Regions from separate parts of the Leifsonia sp. fls2-241-R2A-40a genome, predicted to be linked through region 2. Evidence: predicted binding sites of a transcription regulator. Region 2 holds the regulator's gene; the other holds the start of a gene.
The links. The regulator LexA, encoded in region 2, represses DNA repair genes until DNA is damaged. The targets are predictions, from matches to a motif close to TCGAACANNTGTTCGA.
Positions count from the first base shown of each region.

Region 1 (8,369 bases), 360 kb from region 2:
GGGCGCGCGGAGGGATCACGGTCGACAACAACACGTACGGGGCGCAGATCAACGGCTCCGGGGTGGCTGCCGGCAACGGCAACACCTACAGCACCGCGATCAGCAACGGGACGGCGATCCTCGTGTGCACCACCCCTGCCATGACGGCGTGCCCCGGAGCGACGCTGTACCCGAGCGGCGTCACCAGTTCCGGTGCGAACCCGACCGAGACCTTCGGGGACTACGTGTTCTCGAGCGTCCAGAAGACGCCCACGAGTGCCTGGCAGACCTTCTGCTTCACCGCTTCGACGTCGGCATTCTGTCCCGGCACGTGGCCCACGACCACCTCGATCGCCACGGCTGCGAACGGCACTCCCTTCGCGCCGATCCTTTCCACCGGAGGAGCCGTCACGGGCGTGTGCACCATCACGAACGGCGCCGGGACGGCGTCGAGCTGCTGGAACCTGAGCGGCGCGACCGTGGCTGATCCCTACGCGGGAACCGGCGCGAACTACAGCGGCGGCGGCAACGGATCGGGCGACGCGTACGCCCGCGGTACGAAGGTCTACCTCTCCAACGGGAACCAGGTGATGTGCCGCGATTTCGCCGCGTACACGGGGACGGGGACGGTTCCGCCTTGTGAGGGGTTCGTCAACGTCGACAACGGGGTCAACTACACGGTGCGTGACGCCTCCGACATCTCGTCATCCTGCCTCGTCGCCACGGGTGATGCCGGCGTCATGTCGTTCTTCGACCCGAGAACCGGCGGAACGTGCCCCGGGCCGAGCTCTCCGCAGTCGCTGACGGTCTCGCCTCCGAGCTACTACTGCGGCACCGGCGCCGCCTCGTTCACGAAGTGGCGAGCGCTCACCCTGCCGGGCGTCGTCCCCACCGCGTTCGCCGATGCGACCGTGACCCTGCGCGATCAGAACGCGAACGCCGTGCCCGGCTTCTCCGCCGTCACCCTCGCGCCAACGGGGTCGCTCAACCTCCAGTCCATCCCGACCACCGTGACGTCGCTCACGGCGGACGTCAGGATCAACGGAGTCACCAACGCGACGGGGGTCGTCAGCGGCCAGATCTCGATCAGCTGGGTGGGCGATCCCCCGCAGCTGTGTTTCGACACCATCGCTCCCCCCGTGGCCTGCGATGCCCCCGTACCGCTGATGCTGTCGAACAGCGCGGTCGGCGTGACCACCTTCGGGTCGACGACGGATGCCCCGGCGGGCAACCCCACCGGCACAGCGCAGTTCGCCGTTCGGGCGGACGTGGCGCACTGCTCCCTCGCGGTTCGGAAGACCTCGTCCGTCCCGTCGGTTCGACCAGGCGACACCGTCGAGTACACCGTCACCATCACGAACACGGGTAGCCAGGCCTACGTCGCCGCGAACATCTCCGACGACCTGACCGATGTGCTGAAAGACGCCACCTACAAAGGCGACCAGACGGCGACAGCGGGGACGGTTTCGTATGCGGCGCCGAACCTGTCGTGGACGGGCCCGCTGGCCGTCGGCGCGCACGTCAGCGTGACGTACTCGGTGACGGTGAAGAACCTTGATCCCGGCGACTTGCAGCTCGTCAACACCGTCGTGTCACCGAGCGAGGGCAGCAACTGCGCCGCCGGGTCGACCGACGCGTCGTGCACAGCCGTCGTGGACGTGGTGGCCTCCGCGGTTTCGTGGCACAAGGTCGACGGGACGGCCGCAGCGAATGTCCTGGAGGGGGCGATCTGGACGCTCACGCCGATCGACGCCACACGGAAGCCGACGGGGTCGTCGATCGTCGTCACCGACTGCGTGGCCCCCTCCGCTTCGGCGTGCACCGGGCGGGACGCCGACCCGCTCGGCGGGGTGTTCGCCGTGACCGGCCTCGGCCCCGGCGCGTACGAGCTGGTCGAGACGCGGGCGCCCGTCGGATTCCGGCTGGATCCGACGCCGATCCCCGTCACGGTGGGTGCGTCCGCCACGACGGTGGCGCTGCCGGATGTGGTGAACCGGCAACTGCCCGTGCCGGCGATCCCCTTCACCGGCGGCCTGGGGACCGACACCCTGTCTCTCGCCGGCGGCGGCCTGCTCTCCGCCGTGCTGCTGCTCGGGGTGTGGCAATTCGTGCGACGCACCCGGAGTGCGTGAGTGCGCGAGCTCAGGCCGCCGCGCGCGTGCGGTTTCCGAGGTGCGCTGTCGGAAGCCCGCGGCTACACTCGGACTCGAACATATGTTCGATAGGCGAGGTGAGAAGCATGACCGAGATCGACGAGGCGGTCGCCGTATGGACGACCGATGACGGAGTCCCGACACGGCTGGTCTGGAGATCCACGCGCTACCGGGTCTCGGACACCCCGACCGTGTGGGCCGAGGTGTGCGGCTGGTGGCGACCCTTCGGCGACCATCGGTACTCGATCGGCAGCCTGCCGCGGGAGATCGGCGGCTGGCGCTTCCAGGGCACCAGCGAGAAGGGCGACGCGCACGTCTTCGATGTGCGTCACGACGCCGTCGACCGCAGCTGGCGGCTGGTCCGCGTTTTCGACTGAACGTTGCGCCGGGCGCAGCGTGGCATCGGCCGGCGTCGCATCCCATCGCATAGCCTCCATCGGGTGATGGACGACCGCTACGGATCCGATGTGCTGGCCTCCGATTGGAAGAACGCCGGCCGCAAGCCCGTCCCGACAGTCGAGGCGGTGCGCGACCTCGTCGTCGAGGAGGCGGCATCCGGGTTCTGCGGTGCGGTCACCCGGCTCGAAGGCCAGACGATCGAGCTGGAGGACTACTTCGGGAAGAAGCGCGTCTTCCCGCTGACCGGGTCGTTCCTCATCGACGGCGAGCCGGTCCGCCTGATCGTCCCCTCGCGCGCCCCTGCGGGGCGGTCGCGAACGGCGTCCGGCTCCTTCGCCGTCGGCGAGCAGAAGGCGCGCATCGCCCGCGCCAGCCGGATCTTCGTCGAGGGGCGCCACGACGCGGAGCTCGTGGAGCGGGTCTGGGGCGATGACCTGCGCGTCGAAGGCGTCGTCGTCGAATACCTGGAGGGCGTGGACGACCTGGACGCGATCGTCAAGGATTTCCGCCCCGACCGTGGGCGCCGCATCGGGGTGCTGGTCGACCACCTGGTCACCGGGTCCAAGGAGAGCAGGATCGCCGAGCAGGTGGCGCGGGGGCCGTTCGGTGCGCATGTCCTCGTCGTCGGCCACCCGTTCGTCGACATCTGGCAGGCGGTGAAGCCGGCGCGGGTCGGGCTTACGGCGTGGCCGCAGATCCCCCGTTCGGTCCCCTGGAAGCACGGGATCTGCGAGGCGCTCGGCCTGCCGCACGAGACCCAGGCGGACATCGCGCGGGCCTGGAAGCGCATCCTCGGCCAGGTGCGGTCGTTCTCGGACCTCGAGCCGGAACTGCTCGGCCGGGTCGAGCAGCTGATCGACTTCGTGACCGAGCCGCAGGGCCGGTAGCGGTCGGTTGGACGAGCGGTTGGACGAGCGGCCCTCACCAGCCGTACTCGGTGTACGTCTCCCCGCGCACGAGGGCCTCGATGCCGTGGCGGATGACCGGGATGACGTCGGCCGGAAGTGCGTCCGCCGGCGCCCACAGCAGCTCCGACGCCTTATCCGGCTCTCCGATCGCGGGCGTGGCACCTTCGGGTAGCTCCGCCGCGAAGAAGAAGTCGATGTAGGTGTCGCCGTCGGCGCGCCCGTGCTGCACCAGGGCGAGGCGGACCTGGTCCGCGGCGAGCGCGAGTGTCGTCTCCTCCCGCGCCTCCCGCAGCAGGGCGGCGGTGGCCGACTCCCCCGGTTCGATGTGTCCGGCGGGGAGGGACAGCTCGCCGTCGCGGTAGCCGGTCCCTCGGCGTCGCTGCAGCAGGATGCGGTCGCCGTCGAAGATGCAGAGGTACACGGCTGCGGGGTAGGTGGGGCGCACGCGTCCATTGTGCGCCGCGTCCGGTGAGTGCCCCTGAAGGGCCGATGTCGGTGCCGTCGCGTACAGTGTTCGGACACGCCGGGCGGTTGTCCACACCCGCGAAATTCCATTTGCTTCATTCGAACATGTGTTCGAAAATAGGAGCATGTCACTCGCCGCTCCTCACCTCAGCGAACCGGTCTCCGACCGGGCGCAGGTGCACGAGCTGCAGACCCGCATCCGGCAGATGCAGGCCACCAAACTCGAGAGCCGTACGCTGCAGACGCATCCCGCGCTCTCGCCGCTGCTGCCCGGCGGCGCGCTCAAGGCGGGCGCCGCCTACTCGGTGCGCGGGTCGACCACGCTGCTGATGGCCATGCTCGCCGGCCCGAGCGCGGCCGGCGCCTGGTGCGGGGTGGTCGGCATGCCCGACTTCGGTGCGGAGGCGGCCGGGCGGTTCGGCATCGACCTGGAGCGGCTGGTGCTGGTGCCGCATCCCGGCACCGACTGGCTGACCGTGACCGCGGCCGTCGTCGATGTGCTCAGCGTGGTCGTCGTCGCCCCTCCCTCCCGTGCGAAGGACGGCGATGTCGCCCGGCTCAGCGCCCGGCTGCGGCAGCGGGAGGCCACCCTCATCGTCGCCGGCGACTGGCCCCAGGTCGAGGCGACGCTCACCGTCGCACGCAGCGGGTGGGACGGCCTCGGCACCGGCAACGGCTACCTCTCGTCCCGCCGGGTGACCGTGGAGTCGGCGCCGCGCGGCGGGTCCGGTCCGCGCCGTACCGCCGAACTGTGGCTGCCGGCGGTCGATGAGAGTTTCCGCGCCTCCGCCCCGACCCGGCTCGAAGCGGTGAGCTAGATGGCGCGCAGTGCACACGAGCCGGCCGTCACCCGCGCGATCGTGCTGTGGTACCCCGACTGGCCGGTCATCGCGGCGCAGCAGGCGCTCGAGCTGGCCGACGACCTTCCGGTGGCCCTGGTCGAGAAGGGGCTGGTGTTCGCCTGCTCACCGGCGGCGCGGGCCGACGGTGTGAAGCGCGGACTCCGGATGCGCGAAGCGCAGGCCCGCTGCCCCCAGCTGGAAGTGGTGCCGTACGACCCCATCCTCGACGCGCGCACGTTCGAGCCGGTGATCACCGCGATCGAGGAGATCGCACCCGGCGTCCAGCCGATCCGTCCCGGCACGTGCGTGATCCGGGCGCGCGGTCCGGCGCGGTACTACGGCGGCGAGGCGGAGGCCGCGACGGAGTTGCTGCGCTGCATGGAGGCGCTGGGCCTGCCGGACGCCCGGGTCGGCATCGCCGACGGGCCCTTCGCGGCGGAGCAGGCGGCCCGGTCGACGGGGCGCGCGCGCGTGCGCGTCATCCCCTCGGGCGACTCCCCCGCGTTCCTGGCGCCGCTGCCGGTCAGCCAGCTGGGTCTCCTCGAGCTGACACCGCTGCTGCGCCGACTCGGGCTGCACACCCTCGGAGACATCGCCGCACTGTCCCGCGTCGACATGCGGGAGCGGTTCGGCGAGCGGGGTGAGCACGCGCACACCCTCGCCAGCGGGCTGGACAGCACTGCGGTGGTGCCGCGGACGCCGCCCAAGCAGCTCGACCGCGCCGTCGAGTTCGAGCCTCCGCTCGACCGCGTCGACCAGGTGACCTTCGCCGTGCGCGGCACCGCCGAGCAGTTCGTCGCCGGGCTCACGAAGGCGGGCCTGGTGTGCACATCGCTGCGGGTCGAGGTCACCGACGAGTCCGGCCGTGTCAGCGAGCGCACGTGGCTGCATCCCCGGCTGTTCTCGGCGCCCGACGTCGTCGACCGGGTGCGCTGGCAGCTGCAGGGGGCCGGCGCGATCGACTCCGGGCTGGCGTCCCCGATCTCCCGCGTGGTGCTCGAGCCCGAGGCCGTCGACGACATCGGCCACCATGAAGACGGACTGTGGGGCGGCGGGGCCGACGAGCGCATCCACCACGGCCTCACCCGCGTGCAGAGCATGCTCGGTCATGAGGCGGTGGTCACGGCGACGATCGGCGGTGGCCGCGCGCCCGCCGAGCGGCAGGTGCTGGTGCCGTGGGGCGACCGGCCGGTCGGCGTCGCCCGCGCCGACCAGCCCTGGCCCGGTTCCCTCCCCGCACCGGCACCCTCGACCGTGTTCGAGGTGCCGCGCCCGGTGGCCGTACTGACCGAAGAGGGCGCCGCCGTCGACGTGACCGACCGCGGAGATGTGACCGCATCGATCGCGCTCTTCTCCCCCACCGGGAACCTCCGCGATGCCCGGCCGGTCGAGTCGTGGGCGGGTCCGTGGCCGGTGCGCGAGCGGTGGTGGGATGCCTCCCTCTCCCGCGCGATGCACCGGTTCCAGCTCGTCGACGCCGACGGCACCGCGTGGCTGCTGGCCCTCGCGGGGGCCGGCTGGTTCGCAGAGGCGCGGTACGACTGATGGGATGGAACAACCCGCCGATCCCGTGGGCCGAGTTCGAGCGCAGGCTCTCCGGGCGCCGCACCGGGCAGCAGCCCGTCGAGCGGCCGTCGTCACGCAAACGGCAGAAGTACGTGCCGCAGTCCATCCCGGAGTCGCCCGAGAGTGCTGTCCCCTACGCCGAGCTGCATGCGCACAGCAACTTCAGCTTCCTCGACGGCTCCTCCTCACCCGAAGAACTGCTGGAGGAGGCCACACGCCTGAATCTGCACGCGCTCGCCCTCACCGACCATGACGGCCTGTACGGCGTCGTGCACCTGGCCGAGGCGGCCGAAGCGTACGACCGGGTGAAGACGGTGTTCGGCGCCGAGCTGTCCCTCTCGCTCACCAAGCCGCAGAACGGCGAGCCCGATCCGGAGGGCAGCCACCTGGTCGTGCTCGCCCGCCGGCAGGAGGGCTACCACCGGCTCGCCGCGGCGATCACCGCCGGGCAGCTGGCCGGCGAAGAGAAGGGACGCCCGGTGTACCGCCTCGACGAGCTGGGCGAGCAGTCCGGCGGCGAGTGGATGGTGCTGACGGGGTGCCGCAAGGGTGAGGTCCGGCTGGCTCTCGCCGAACACGGCGAGCGGGCCGCAGAGCGTGAGGTCGCCCGGCTCGCCGAGCTGTTCGGCCACGACAACGTGCTCGTGGAGCTGATCGACCAGGGCGCCCCGCGCGACTCGACCGACAACGACATCCTCACCCGCATCGCCACCCGGCTCGACCTGCCGACGGTCGCGACCAACAACGTCCACTACGCGAGCCCGGAGCAGTACCCGCTCGCCACGGCCGTCGCCGCCGTCCGCGCCCGCCGCAGTCTCGACGAGCTCGACGGCTGGCTGCCGGCCGCCGGCGCCGCGCACTTGCGCAGCGGCGCGGAGATGGCCCGGCGGTTCGCGCGCTACCCCGGTGCGGTCGAACGGACGGTCGAGGTCGCCGACGATCTGTCCTTCCGCCTCCGCAGTGCGCGGCCGCGACTGCCGAAGCAGGAGGTACCGGAGGGCCACACCCCGATGAGCTGGCTGCGCGAGCTCACCTGGCGCGGCGCCGCCGAGCGCTACCCCGACCTCGACCGCAACCCGGCGAAACGGGAGCGCATCGAGCGGGAGCTCGACGTGATCGAGGCGAAGGACTTCCCCGGCTACTTCCTCATCGTCTACGACATCGTCCGGTTCGCCCGCAGCCAGGGCATCCTGTGCCAGGGCCGGGGGTCCGCCGCGAACTCGGCGGTCGTCTACCTGCTCGGGATCACCGCGGTCGATTCGATCAAGTACGACCTGCCGTTCGAACGGTTCCTCTCCAGCATGCGCGAGGAGGAGCCCGACATCGACGTCGACTTCGACTCGGACCGCCGCGAGGAGGTCATCCAGTACGTCTACCGCAAGTACGGCCGCCACAATGCGGCGCAGGTCGCCAACGTGATCACCTACCGCCCCAAGAACGCGGTGCGCGACATGGCCAAGGCGCTCGGCTACTCCACCGGCCAGCAGGACGCCTGGAGCAAGCAGATCGATTCGTGGGGCTCGGTGCAGACCAGTGATGACCACGACATCCCGGACGACGTGGTGGGGCTCGCGCAGCAGGTGCTCAAGTTCCCGCGACACCTCGGCATCCACTCCGGCGGCATGGTGCTCACCGACCGGCCCGTCGGCGAGGTCTGCCCGATCGAGCACGCACGCATGGAGAACCGGACGGTGCTGCAGTGGGACAAAGACGACTGCGCCTGGATGGGCCTGGTCAAGTTCGATCTGCTGGGGCTCGGGATGCTGTCCGCGCTCGACTACTCGATGCGCACCATCGAGGCGGCACTCGGCGAGGCGTGGACGCTCGACAGCATCCCGAAAGAAGAGCAGGGCGTCTACGACATGCTCTGCCGGGCCGACTCGATCGGGGTGTTCCAGGTCGAGAGTCGCGCCCAGATCGGGACGCTGCCGCGCCTGCAGCCGCGCAGCTTCTACGACCTCGTGATCGAGATCGCCCTCATCCGCCCCGGGCCGATCCAGGGCGGTGCGGTGCACCCGTACATCCGCCGCAAGCTCGGGAAGGAGCCGGTCACCTAC
Region 1 covers NZ_JARVRS010000001.1:3,134,012-3,142,380, reverse strand. The annotation lists gene QRN40_RS15490 (DUF7927 domain-containing protein) at 1-2,111, shown strand, start outside; gene QRN40_RS15485 (DUF6504 family protein) at 2,219-2,509, shown strand; gene QRN40_RS15480 (DUF3097 domain-containing protein) at 2,576-3,418, shown strand; gene QRN40_RS15475 (NUDIX hydrolase) at 3,453-3,884, opposite strand; gene imuA' (DnaE2-dependent mutagenesis accessory factor ImuA') at 4,030-4,722, shown strand; gene QRN40_RS15465 (DNA polymerase Y family protein) at 4,723-6,291, shown strand; gene QRN40_RS15460 (error-prone DNA polymerase) at 6,291-8,369, shown strand, end outside.
Region 1: imuA' (DnaE2-dependent mutagenesis accessory factor ImuA') is a predicted target of LexA. The motif match lies at 4,004-4,019, and genes of this name have one in related genera.

Region 2 (8,369 bases):
ACTCGGACGCTCGGAGGCTGACGTGCGGGCGCTCGACGGTGTGTCAGGCCTCGACATCGAGAGCCGAGGACCAGTCAATCTCCTGTCCGTTCGCGTTGGCAACGGCAGCTCCACCCGCCTTGTCGACGTATTGCGAGCCATTCCTCACCTGTCGGTGGGGTCGTCGTTGGAGCGCACGCCGACGCTTGAGGACGCCTACGTGGCGATCGTCGAGGAGCAGAAGGACGAGGTGGTGACGTGAGACTGCTGGTAGCTGCCTGGTGGCTGCAGTTCAGGCTCCTTTCACGCTCGCCGTTCTTCTTGGGGATGTCTCTCATGACGCCGCTGGCGTACGGAGGAGTCACGCTGTTGATGTCCGGCGGGGAGGCCTCGCTGCGGGCCATCTTGGGCGCGGGACTTCTCGGAGCCTGGTCCGCCACGATGTTCGGCGCAGCGGAGGCGCTGTTCATGCAGCGCTTCGCCGGCACGTTGGAATTCTTGATCGGCGCACCGCGCTCACTCGTGGCCCCCGTGTTCGGCTTCACGGCCGCCACCGTCACCCTGGGTGTCTATTCGCTTGCCGCTGTCTCCGTCATGGCGATCGCGTTCGCGCGCCTGGGGCCGATCGCCATCTCTGATCCGTGGGGACTCATTGCCGCACTCATTGCGGTCCTGGTCTCCCTCGTCTCGATGGGCACGCTTCTCGCGGGCCTCTACGTTCTGACCCGCCACGCCATAGAAATCACGAACGTCATGGAATATCCGATCTGGCTGGCGTGCGGTCTCGTCGTGCCGTCTGCGGCACTGTGGCCGCCGCTTTCGGCCGCCGGTCACCTCTTTCCCCTCGGATGGGGGATGGATGCCCTGGACGGGGCGATATCGGGCTCCGGCGCGTGGGGGGCCGCGGCCGCGGCAGTCGCGTTGGCAGCGATGTACGGAGTCGCCGGGATTCTGTTCTTGTACCGCGTGGACGTTCTGGCGCGTCGACGCGGAACCTTGAGATTGAGGTGACGACGTGACCTTCTTCAATACGGCCCTGATCTCCGGCCGCCTCGGTTACCGGGCGCTCTTCGCTTGGAACACACCTGCCCTCTTCGTGGCATCGCTCCTCATCACCCCTGCGTTGCAGACGATCTTCTTCGTCACGCTCGGCAACGCGAATGGTTATGGAAGCCAGCAATTCTTCATCACCGGAAACGCCGTCCAAGCGACGGCCGCGGCCGGAGTGGGGGGAATGGTGAGCGTGATCGCCGACGAACGACGGTTCGGCACCCTGTCGGCTCTGCTCGCCTCGCCTGCGCCCCGGACGGCCGTCTTCGTCGGCCGGCTGATCCCCGGCGTGGTGTGCGGCATCGCCGTTTCCGTCGTCATCTCCGTATTCGGGTTCCTCGTGGCGGGCCTGCCCTTTCCGCCGGAGGACATCGGTCTCTACGCAGTCGCAGTGGTGCTTGCGGCTTTCTCCTGCTCGACTCTCGGCCTCGCCCTCAGCGCCTTCGGCTTGATCTACCGCGATATCTACCAACTCGCCACCGGGACCTACCTGGTGATGCTCGTCACCTCCGGAGCAAATATCGCATCGTCGGACCTTCCGGCACCTCTGGCCTGGATCGGTGCGGTGCTGCCCAGCAGCCACGCCATCGAAGGCATCAGGTCTCTGAGCGGAGCCGGCACAGGCGACTATTGGGTCCAGTGCGGTGTGGAGACCTGCGTCGCCGTGATCTGGCTGGTGATGAGCTTGGTGCTCCTTCGCCACTTCGAGCAACAAGCGCGAGCAACGGCCCGCGTCGATCTCTCGTGAGGGACGGGCTATCGATCGGCATCCTTGCGGACGGCATCCTGGTTATCAGCGAGCGTCTTCGCGGGCGCCGCATCCAGTGCTTCGAAGTCCGCGTGGGCACCGGATACGGCAGCGATCCGGAAAGCGCGTGCGGCCTCGCGCATCTCGTCGAGCACCTCGTCCTGCGTCGTGCCGACGGCACGCCGCTGAGCACCCGCACTCGATCGCTGGAGGAGCTCGGCGCGCGACCGACGGCAGCCACCGCTCGCGATTTCACATCGTTCGGGGTGACCGTTCCCAATGACCAGGCGGCGATCGCGCTCGACGAACTCCATCGCATGATCCTCCAGCCAGAACTCTCTGTCAGCGCGGTGGAAGCGGAACAGCGAATCATCGCTGCAGAACGGGCGATTCAGCAAGGTGACCCCCTGCGTGCGCTGTCGCGTGTCGCAGAGAAGCACCTGTTCAGCCAGAGATCGATGGCCCCGGGCACAAGCGAGTGGTTGGCGGGAGCACACCGGTTCTGGTCAGACCACTATCGACCCGGAAACATCACCATCTTCACGAGCGGCCCCGCGAACACTGACGCCCTCGGCCTCGCGACAGGTGCTCGGCAACATGGCTCCGCGCCGCCCAAGACATCGGGTGCTACCTCGGCATCGCCGGCGAAACTGCGCGTGCTCCATATTCGCAAAGCCGACACGCAGCGCGGTCACACGCATCTGCTCTCGTGTTACACGGTTCCCAACCGCAGCGGCGAACACCGTGCGGTTGCGAATGTCCTCGTCGCGCTTCTCGGTGGAGGCTTCTCGTCGCTGCTCGTCCGACAGCTCCGAACCGATCGGCAACTGTCCTACTCCCCGCGTACGTTCTATACCGACTACGGCACGATCGGGCTGATCAGCGCATTCGCCACCGTGGCTACATCAGACGAGGATGCGGCAGCGCGAGCAATGGCGGACGCTATGCACGACCTCGCCTCAGATCCGCTGCTCGCAGAACGAGTCGACGTGGCGAAAGCACATCTGAGGACGGGGACCTTGATCGCCTATGACGATCTTCCGAGGCGGGTGAGCGCACTGGCGAGTTCCTGGGAGCGGCGGCGCCGGTTCTCGCCTGCGGAAGTCATCCGGGCTATCGATCGCATTCGCCCAGCGTCGGTCGCGGCGCTGGCGGGAGTCCTCTCGTCATCGCCTGTCGAGTTCATCGGCCACGAGGACGAAAGCGGAGGAATCAGATGGCACTGGGACTGACATCCACAGCGAGACGGTTGGCTGAAAGCGTCGCCCGCCCTCCGGATGCATGGCTCGGTCGGGTCTCACGCGTTGATCGACGCTCGATCAGCGCCTTGGACCCGTCCGGCGCAGAACATGCCGCCACGCTGCCCGGCGATCGGGATGTCTTGGTGGGCGATTGGGCATGGATTTCGCCGGGAGACGAGGGAGAGGCGTCCGTGCGGTTTGCACCGCGCTACCACGTCCTCACCAGGGCGAAGTCATCTGGCGAGGTCCAGCCCCTCGTGTCCAATGTCGATCTCGTCCTCCTGACGTTGACGGCCAGGGAGGCTATGCGACCGGGACTCGTCGAGAGGCTGGCGGTCACCGGATGGGAGTCGGGTGCCACTCCCCACTTCCTCGTGACGAAGGTCGAGGAGCTTTCTGACCGCGAACGTGGATACGCCCTCGAGGTCATCGCGGCGTCAGCACCCGGCATCGATACGACCGTCACCTCGGCGGTCACAGACGAGGGGATCCAGACGCTGGGAGATCTCCTCAGCGAACCGATGTCGGCAGTGCTTCTCGGTCACTCCGGGGTCGGGAAATCCACCCTGGTGAACAGGCTGTCCTCCACCGACGTCCAGGCGACGCAGGCCGTGCGGGAGCGCGATGGAAAAGGCCGGCACACCACGACCGCCCGGACCATCACTCCCCTGCCCGGCGGAGTGAGCGTCATCATCGACACGCCGGGCATACGACAACTCGGAGTGTCGACACGTGCGCCGCTCGAGGAAGTCTTCACCGACATCGAAGCCTTCGCCGAATCCTGCCGGTTCACGGATTGCTCCCACACCCAGGATGCGGGCTGCGCCGTCCGCCGCGCCGCCGAAAGCGGCGCGATCTCGAGAGAACGTTACCGACGCTACCTCGCGCTCGTGCGAGAACGAGAGTTCATGCAACGTCGTGAGAATCCCCAGCGCCGAAACAAGGGAACCGAATACTCGCGGTTCGCCCGAGAGTACCGCCGAGCCCGAGGGCACTGACGAGCCCGACGGTCGCCGGAGTGCGACCGGACTAGTGCGCGTACTTCGAGGGGATGGCGAGCTGCTGCCCCGGGGACACGACGGCGGAGTCGAGGCCGTTGAGCGAGACGATGTCGGAGATCACGTCGCGGGGGTCGGCGTTCGGGGCCACGCGCTGCGCCACCGACCAGAGGGAGTCGCCCGACTCGACGCTGACGTACTGGAAGCTGACGTGGGCCTGCTCGCCGTTCGCGACGGCGCCTCCGCCGTTCAGTGCGAAGACGAGGGCTCCGATCACCAGCGGGAGTGCGACGAGGGCCGAGAGCACTGCACGGCCGCGGCGCGTGAGGCGCAGGCGCACACGCGCTCCTTCGGGGAGCGGCGGGACCGCACGAAGGGTAGGAACCGACTCGCTCATCAGTACTGCACTCATGCTCGTGACCTCCTCAGGCTCGCGGGTGCGAAGCTGTGTTCCGAATGTATCTTCGAATGTCTGAATCCGCAAGGCGCGCTCATTTGGCCTATTTGCCGGAAAAGTTGGCGACACGCTCGAACACATGTTTGTCTTCCCTTCCCGACGCGGATACAGTTTCGACTGTCTGAGGACATCAGATCAGGTACCACCGACATTCCTGCCGGGACCCATCCCGGCGGACGCCCGAAGGCCAGGAGAGGACGCCCGTGTCGAACGACAACCAGGCCCGCGGAGGCACACGCCGCCGCAAGAACCTGAGCGACAAGCAGCTGGCGATCCTCGATGTGATCCAGCGCTCCGTGAGCCAGCGCGGCTATCCGCCGAGCATGCGCGAGATCGGCGACGCCGTCGGCCTCTCGTCGCTCTCCTCGGTGACGCACCAGCTGAACCAGCTCGAGCTGAGCGGCTACCTGCGGCGCGACCCCAACCGCCCGCGCGCGCTCGAGATCCTCATCGACCTGCCATCGTCCTCCGGCGCGACTCCGGACTACGAGAACCAGACGCCGGTCGGCGACGCCGCCATGGTCCCCCTGGTCGGCCGCATCGCCGCGGGCATCCCGATCACGGCCGAGCAGCAGGTGGACGAGGTCTTCCCGCTCCCCCGCCAGCTCGTGGGCAACGGCGAACTGTTCATGCTGAAGGTCGTCGGAGAGTCGATGATCGACGCGGCCATCTGCGACGGGGACTGGGTGGTCATCCGCGCGCAGAACACGGCCGAGAACGGGGACATCGTCGCGGCGATGCTCGACGAGGAGGCGACCGTCAAGGTCTTCCGGCAGCGCGACGGCCACACGTGGCTGCTGCCCCGGAACTCCAACTTCGAGCCGATCCTCGGCGACTTCGCGACAGTGCTCGGCAAGGTCGTCGCGGTCCTCCGGGCCGTCTGAGCGACCTCAGCCGAGTGGATGGGCTCCCGCCCAGCCGGGCTCACGCCCAGCCGAGCTCCCGCAACCGCTCGTCCGACAGCCCGAAGTAGTGCCCGATCTCGTGCACGAGCGTGACCCGCACCCGGGCCCGTAGCTCGTCCTCGGTCCGTGCCGATGCCTCGAGGTTGTTGCGGAACAACGTGATGCGGTCGGGCAGCTCGCCGAACCCGTAGACGGAGCGGCGGGTCAGCGGACGGCCGCTGTACAGCCCGAACAGCCGCGGCCGCGCTCCGGGCGGCTGATCCTCGATGAGGATCGCTACGTTCTCCAGCGGCCCCACCATGTCGTCGGGGAGCCCGTCGAAGATGTCGCCGACCATCCGCTCGAAGTCGTCGTCCGGGATGTGCACCACACGGTCATCCTCACACGGCGCCCGCATAGGCACCGGCCCCGGTTCGCTGTGCGCGTACCGGGGCCGGCTCCGTCGTAGGGACGTGTCAGGCCGAGACCGACGCCCGCTCCCGGACCCCGCGCGTGGCCTCGATGATGTTCCGCAGCGAGGCGACCGTCTCGTCGTAGCCACGGGTCTTCAGACCGCAGTCCGGGTTCACCCACAGCTGGCGGCCCGGGATCGCGCCCAGCGCCGTCTCCAGCAGCTCGGTGACCTCCTCGACCGACGGCACCCGCGGTGAGTGGATGTCGTAGACGCCCGGGCCGATGCCGTGCTCGAAGCCGGAGCGCTGGATGTCGTGCACGACCTCCATCCGGCTGCGCGCGGCCTCGATGCTGGTCACGTCCGCGTCGAGGTTGCGGATCGCGTCGATCACCACGCCGAACTCCGAGTAGCAGAGGTGCGTGTGGATCTGCGTCCGGTCGGCGACGCCCGAGGTCGCGAGCCGGAACGATCCGACCGACCACTCCAGGTACTCGTCCTGCGCCGCCTTCTTGAGCGGCAGCAGCTCACGGAGCGCCGGCTCGTCCACCTGGACGACGCGGATGCCCGCCTCCTCCAGGTCGGCGATCTCGTCCCGGAGCGCGAGCGCCACCTGACGGGCCGTCTCGCCGAGCGGCTGGTCGTCGCGAACGAACGACCAGGCGAGGATGGTGACCGGGCCGGTCAGCATCCCCTTCACCGGCTTGGCGGTGAGGCTCTGCGTGTAGGTCGACCAGTCGACGGTGATCGGGGCAGTGCGGGAGACATCGCCCCAGAGGATGGACGGGCGCGTACAGCGCGAGCCGTACGACTGCACCCAGCCGTTCTGGGTGACCGCGAAGCCCTCCAGGTTCTCGGCGAAGTACTGGACCATGTCGTTGCGCTCCGGCTCGCCGTGAACGATGACGTCGATCCCGATCTCCTCCTGGAGGTCGACGACGCGCTTGATCTCGTCGCGCATCCGGCCGAGGTACTCGGCTTCGCTGATGAGGCCCTTGGCGAGCTGCGCGCGCGACCGGCGGATGTCGGCCGTCTGGGGGAAGGATCCGATGGTCGTCGTGGGGAGGAACGGCAGCCCGAGCGCCTCCTCCTGGGCCGTCAGGCGGTCCGTGTACTCGCCGCGGCGGAAGTCGGCGTCGGTGAGCGCCGCCTCCCGCTCGCGGACGGCGGGAACCCGCACGCCGGGGGCTCCCGCGCGGTCGGCCAGCGCCGCCGTCGCCGCCGTCAGCTCGTCCTGGATCGCTTCGTGCCCGTCGACGATGCCGCGGGCCAGCACTGCCACCTGGGCGACCTTCTGGTCGGCGAAGGCGAGCCACGACTTCAGCCGCGCATCCAGCTCCGGCTCGTCCTCGACATCGTGCGGGACGTGCAGCAGCGAGGTGGACGTCGACACCGCGACGTCGGGACTGAGCGACAGAAGCTCGGTGAGCGTTCCGAATGCGGCCTCCAGGTCGCCGCGCCAGATGTTGTGGCCGTCGATCACGCCACCGACCAGCGTCTTCTCTGCGAGTGCAGACGCCGTTGCCGTGTCCAGCCCGGTCGGGAGCGACCCGCGCACGAGGTCGAGCGAAATCGCCTCGACCGGCGTGGCCGCCAGCGCCGGGAGGGCGTCGTCCAGGCTGCCGTACGGAGCGGCGACGAAGATCGCCGGCCGGTCGGAAGTCGCGCCGAGTTCGTCGTAGGCCGTGCGTACCGCGGCGAGCACCGCATCCCGGCCCTCGTCGATGCTCTCGCTGACGAGGGCCGGCTCGTCGAGCTGCACCCAGGGTGCGCCCGCGGCGGCCAGCCGCGCGAGCAGCTCGCGGTACACCGGGAGCAGGTCGCCGAGGCGCGACAGCGGGCGGAAGCCCTCGGGCGCGTCGTCACTCGCCTTGCTCAGCAGGAGGAACGTCACGGGCCCCACGATCACCGGGCGGGTGACGAAGCCCGCGGCCGCGGCCTCCTCGAATTCACGCACGATGCGGTCCGACGCCAGCCGGAAGTCGGTCTCCGGACCGATCTCCGGTACGAGGTAGTGGTAGTTCGAGTCGAACCACTTCGTCATCTCCAGCGGCGGGTTCTCCCCTTCGCCGCGGGCGATCGTGAAATACCCGGCCAGGTCGACGGAGCCGACTGCACCGGCGAGCCCCGCGAACCGCGCGGGCAGCGCACCGACCGCGACGGCCGCATCCAGCACCTGGTCGTAGAAGCTGAAGCTCTCCGGGATGGAGGCGTCGGTGCGTCCCAGCCCCAACGACGCGAGCCGCTCGCGGGTGACCGACCGCAGGTCGGCCGCTGTCGCCTCCAGCTCGTCGGCCGTGATGCTGCCGGCCCAGAACGCCTCCACCGCCTTCTTGAGCTCGCGGCGGCGGCCGATGCGCGGGTAGCCGATGATCGTGCCCGCCGGGAAGGCGGGACGCTGGGCTGCGCGGGTGGTGTCGGTCATGCTGGTTCCCTTTCGGTGGCCGATTCCTCGGAGGTGGTGCGGGGGCTCTCCACTGCCGGGAGCACCCCGATACGGTCGAGCACGGACAGGACGGCCTCGTGCTGGTTGAAGGTGTACAGGTGCAGGCCCGGGGCGCCGCCGTCGAGCAGCCGTTCGCCGAGCCGTGCCGCCCAGG
Region 2 covers NZ_JARVRS010000001.1:2,773,786-2,782,154, reverse strand. The annotation lists gene QRN40_RS13775 (ABC transporter ATP-binding protein) at 1-241, shown strand, start outside; gene QRN40_RS13770 (ABC transporter permease) at 238-990, shown strand; gene QRN40_RS13765 (ABC transporter permease) at 995-1,777, shown strand; gene QRN40_RS13760 (M16 family metallopeptidase) at 1,774-3,009, shown strand; gene rsgA (ribosome small subunit-dependent GTPase A) at 2,994-4,016, shown strand; gene QRN40_RS13750 (LysM peptidoglycan-binding domain-containing protein) at 4,048-4,428, opposite strand; gene lexA (transcriptional repressor LexA) at 4,677-5,357, shown strand; gene QRN40_RS13740 (metallopeptidase family protein) at 5,398-5,748, opposite strand; gene metE (5-methyltetrahydropteroyltriglutamate--homocysteine S-methyltransferase) at 5,834-8,194, opposite strand; gene QRN40_RS13730 (methylenetetrahydrofolate reductase) at 8,191-8,369, opposite strand, start outside.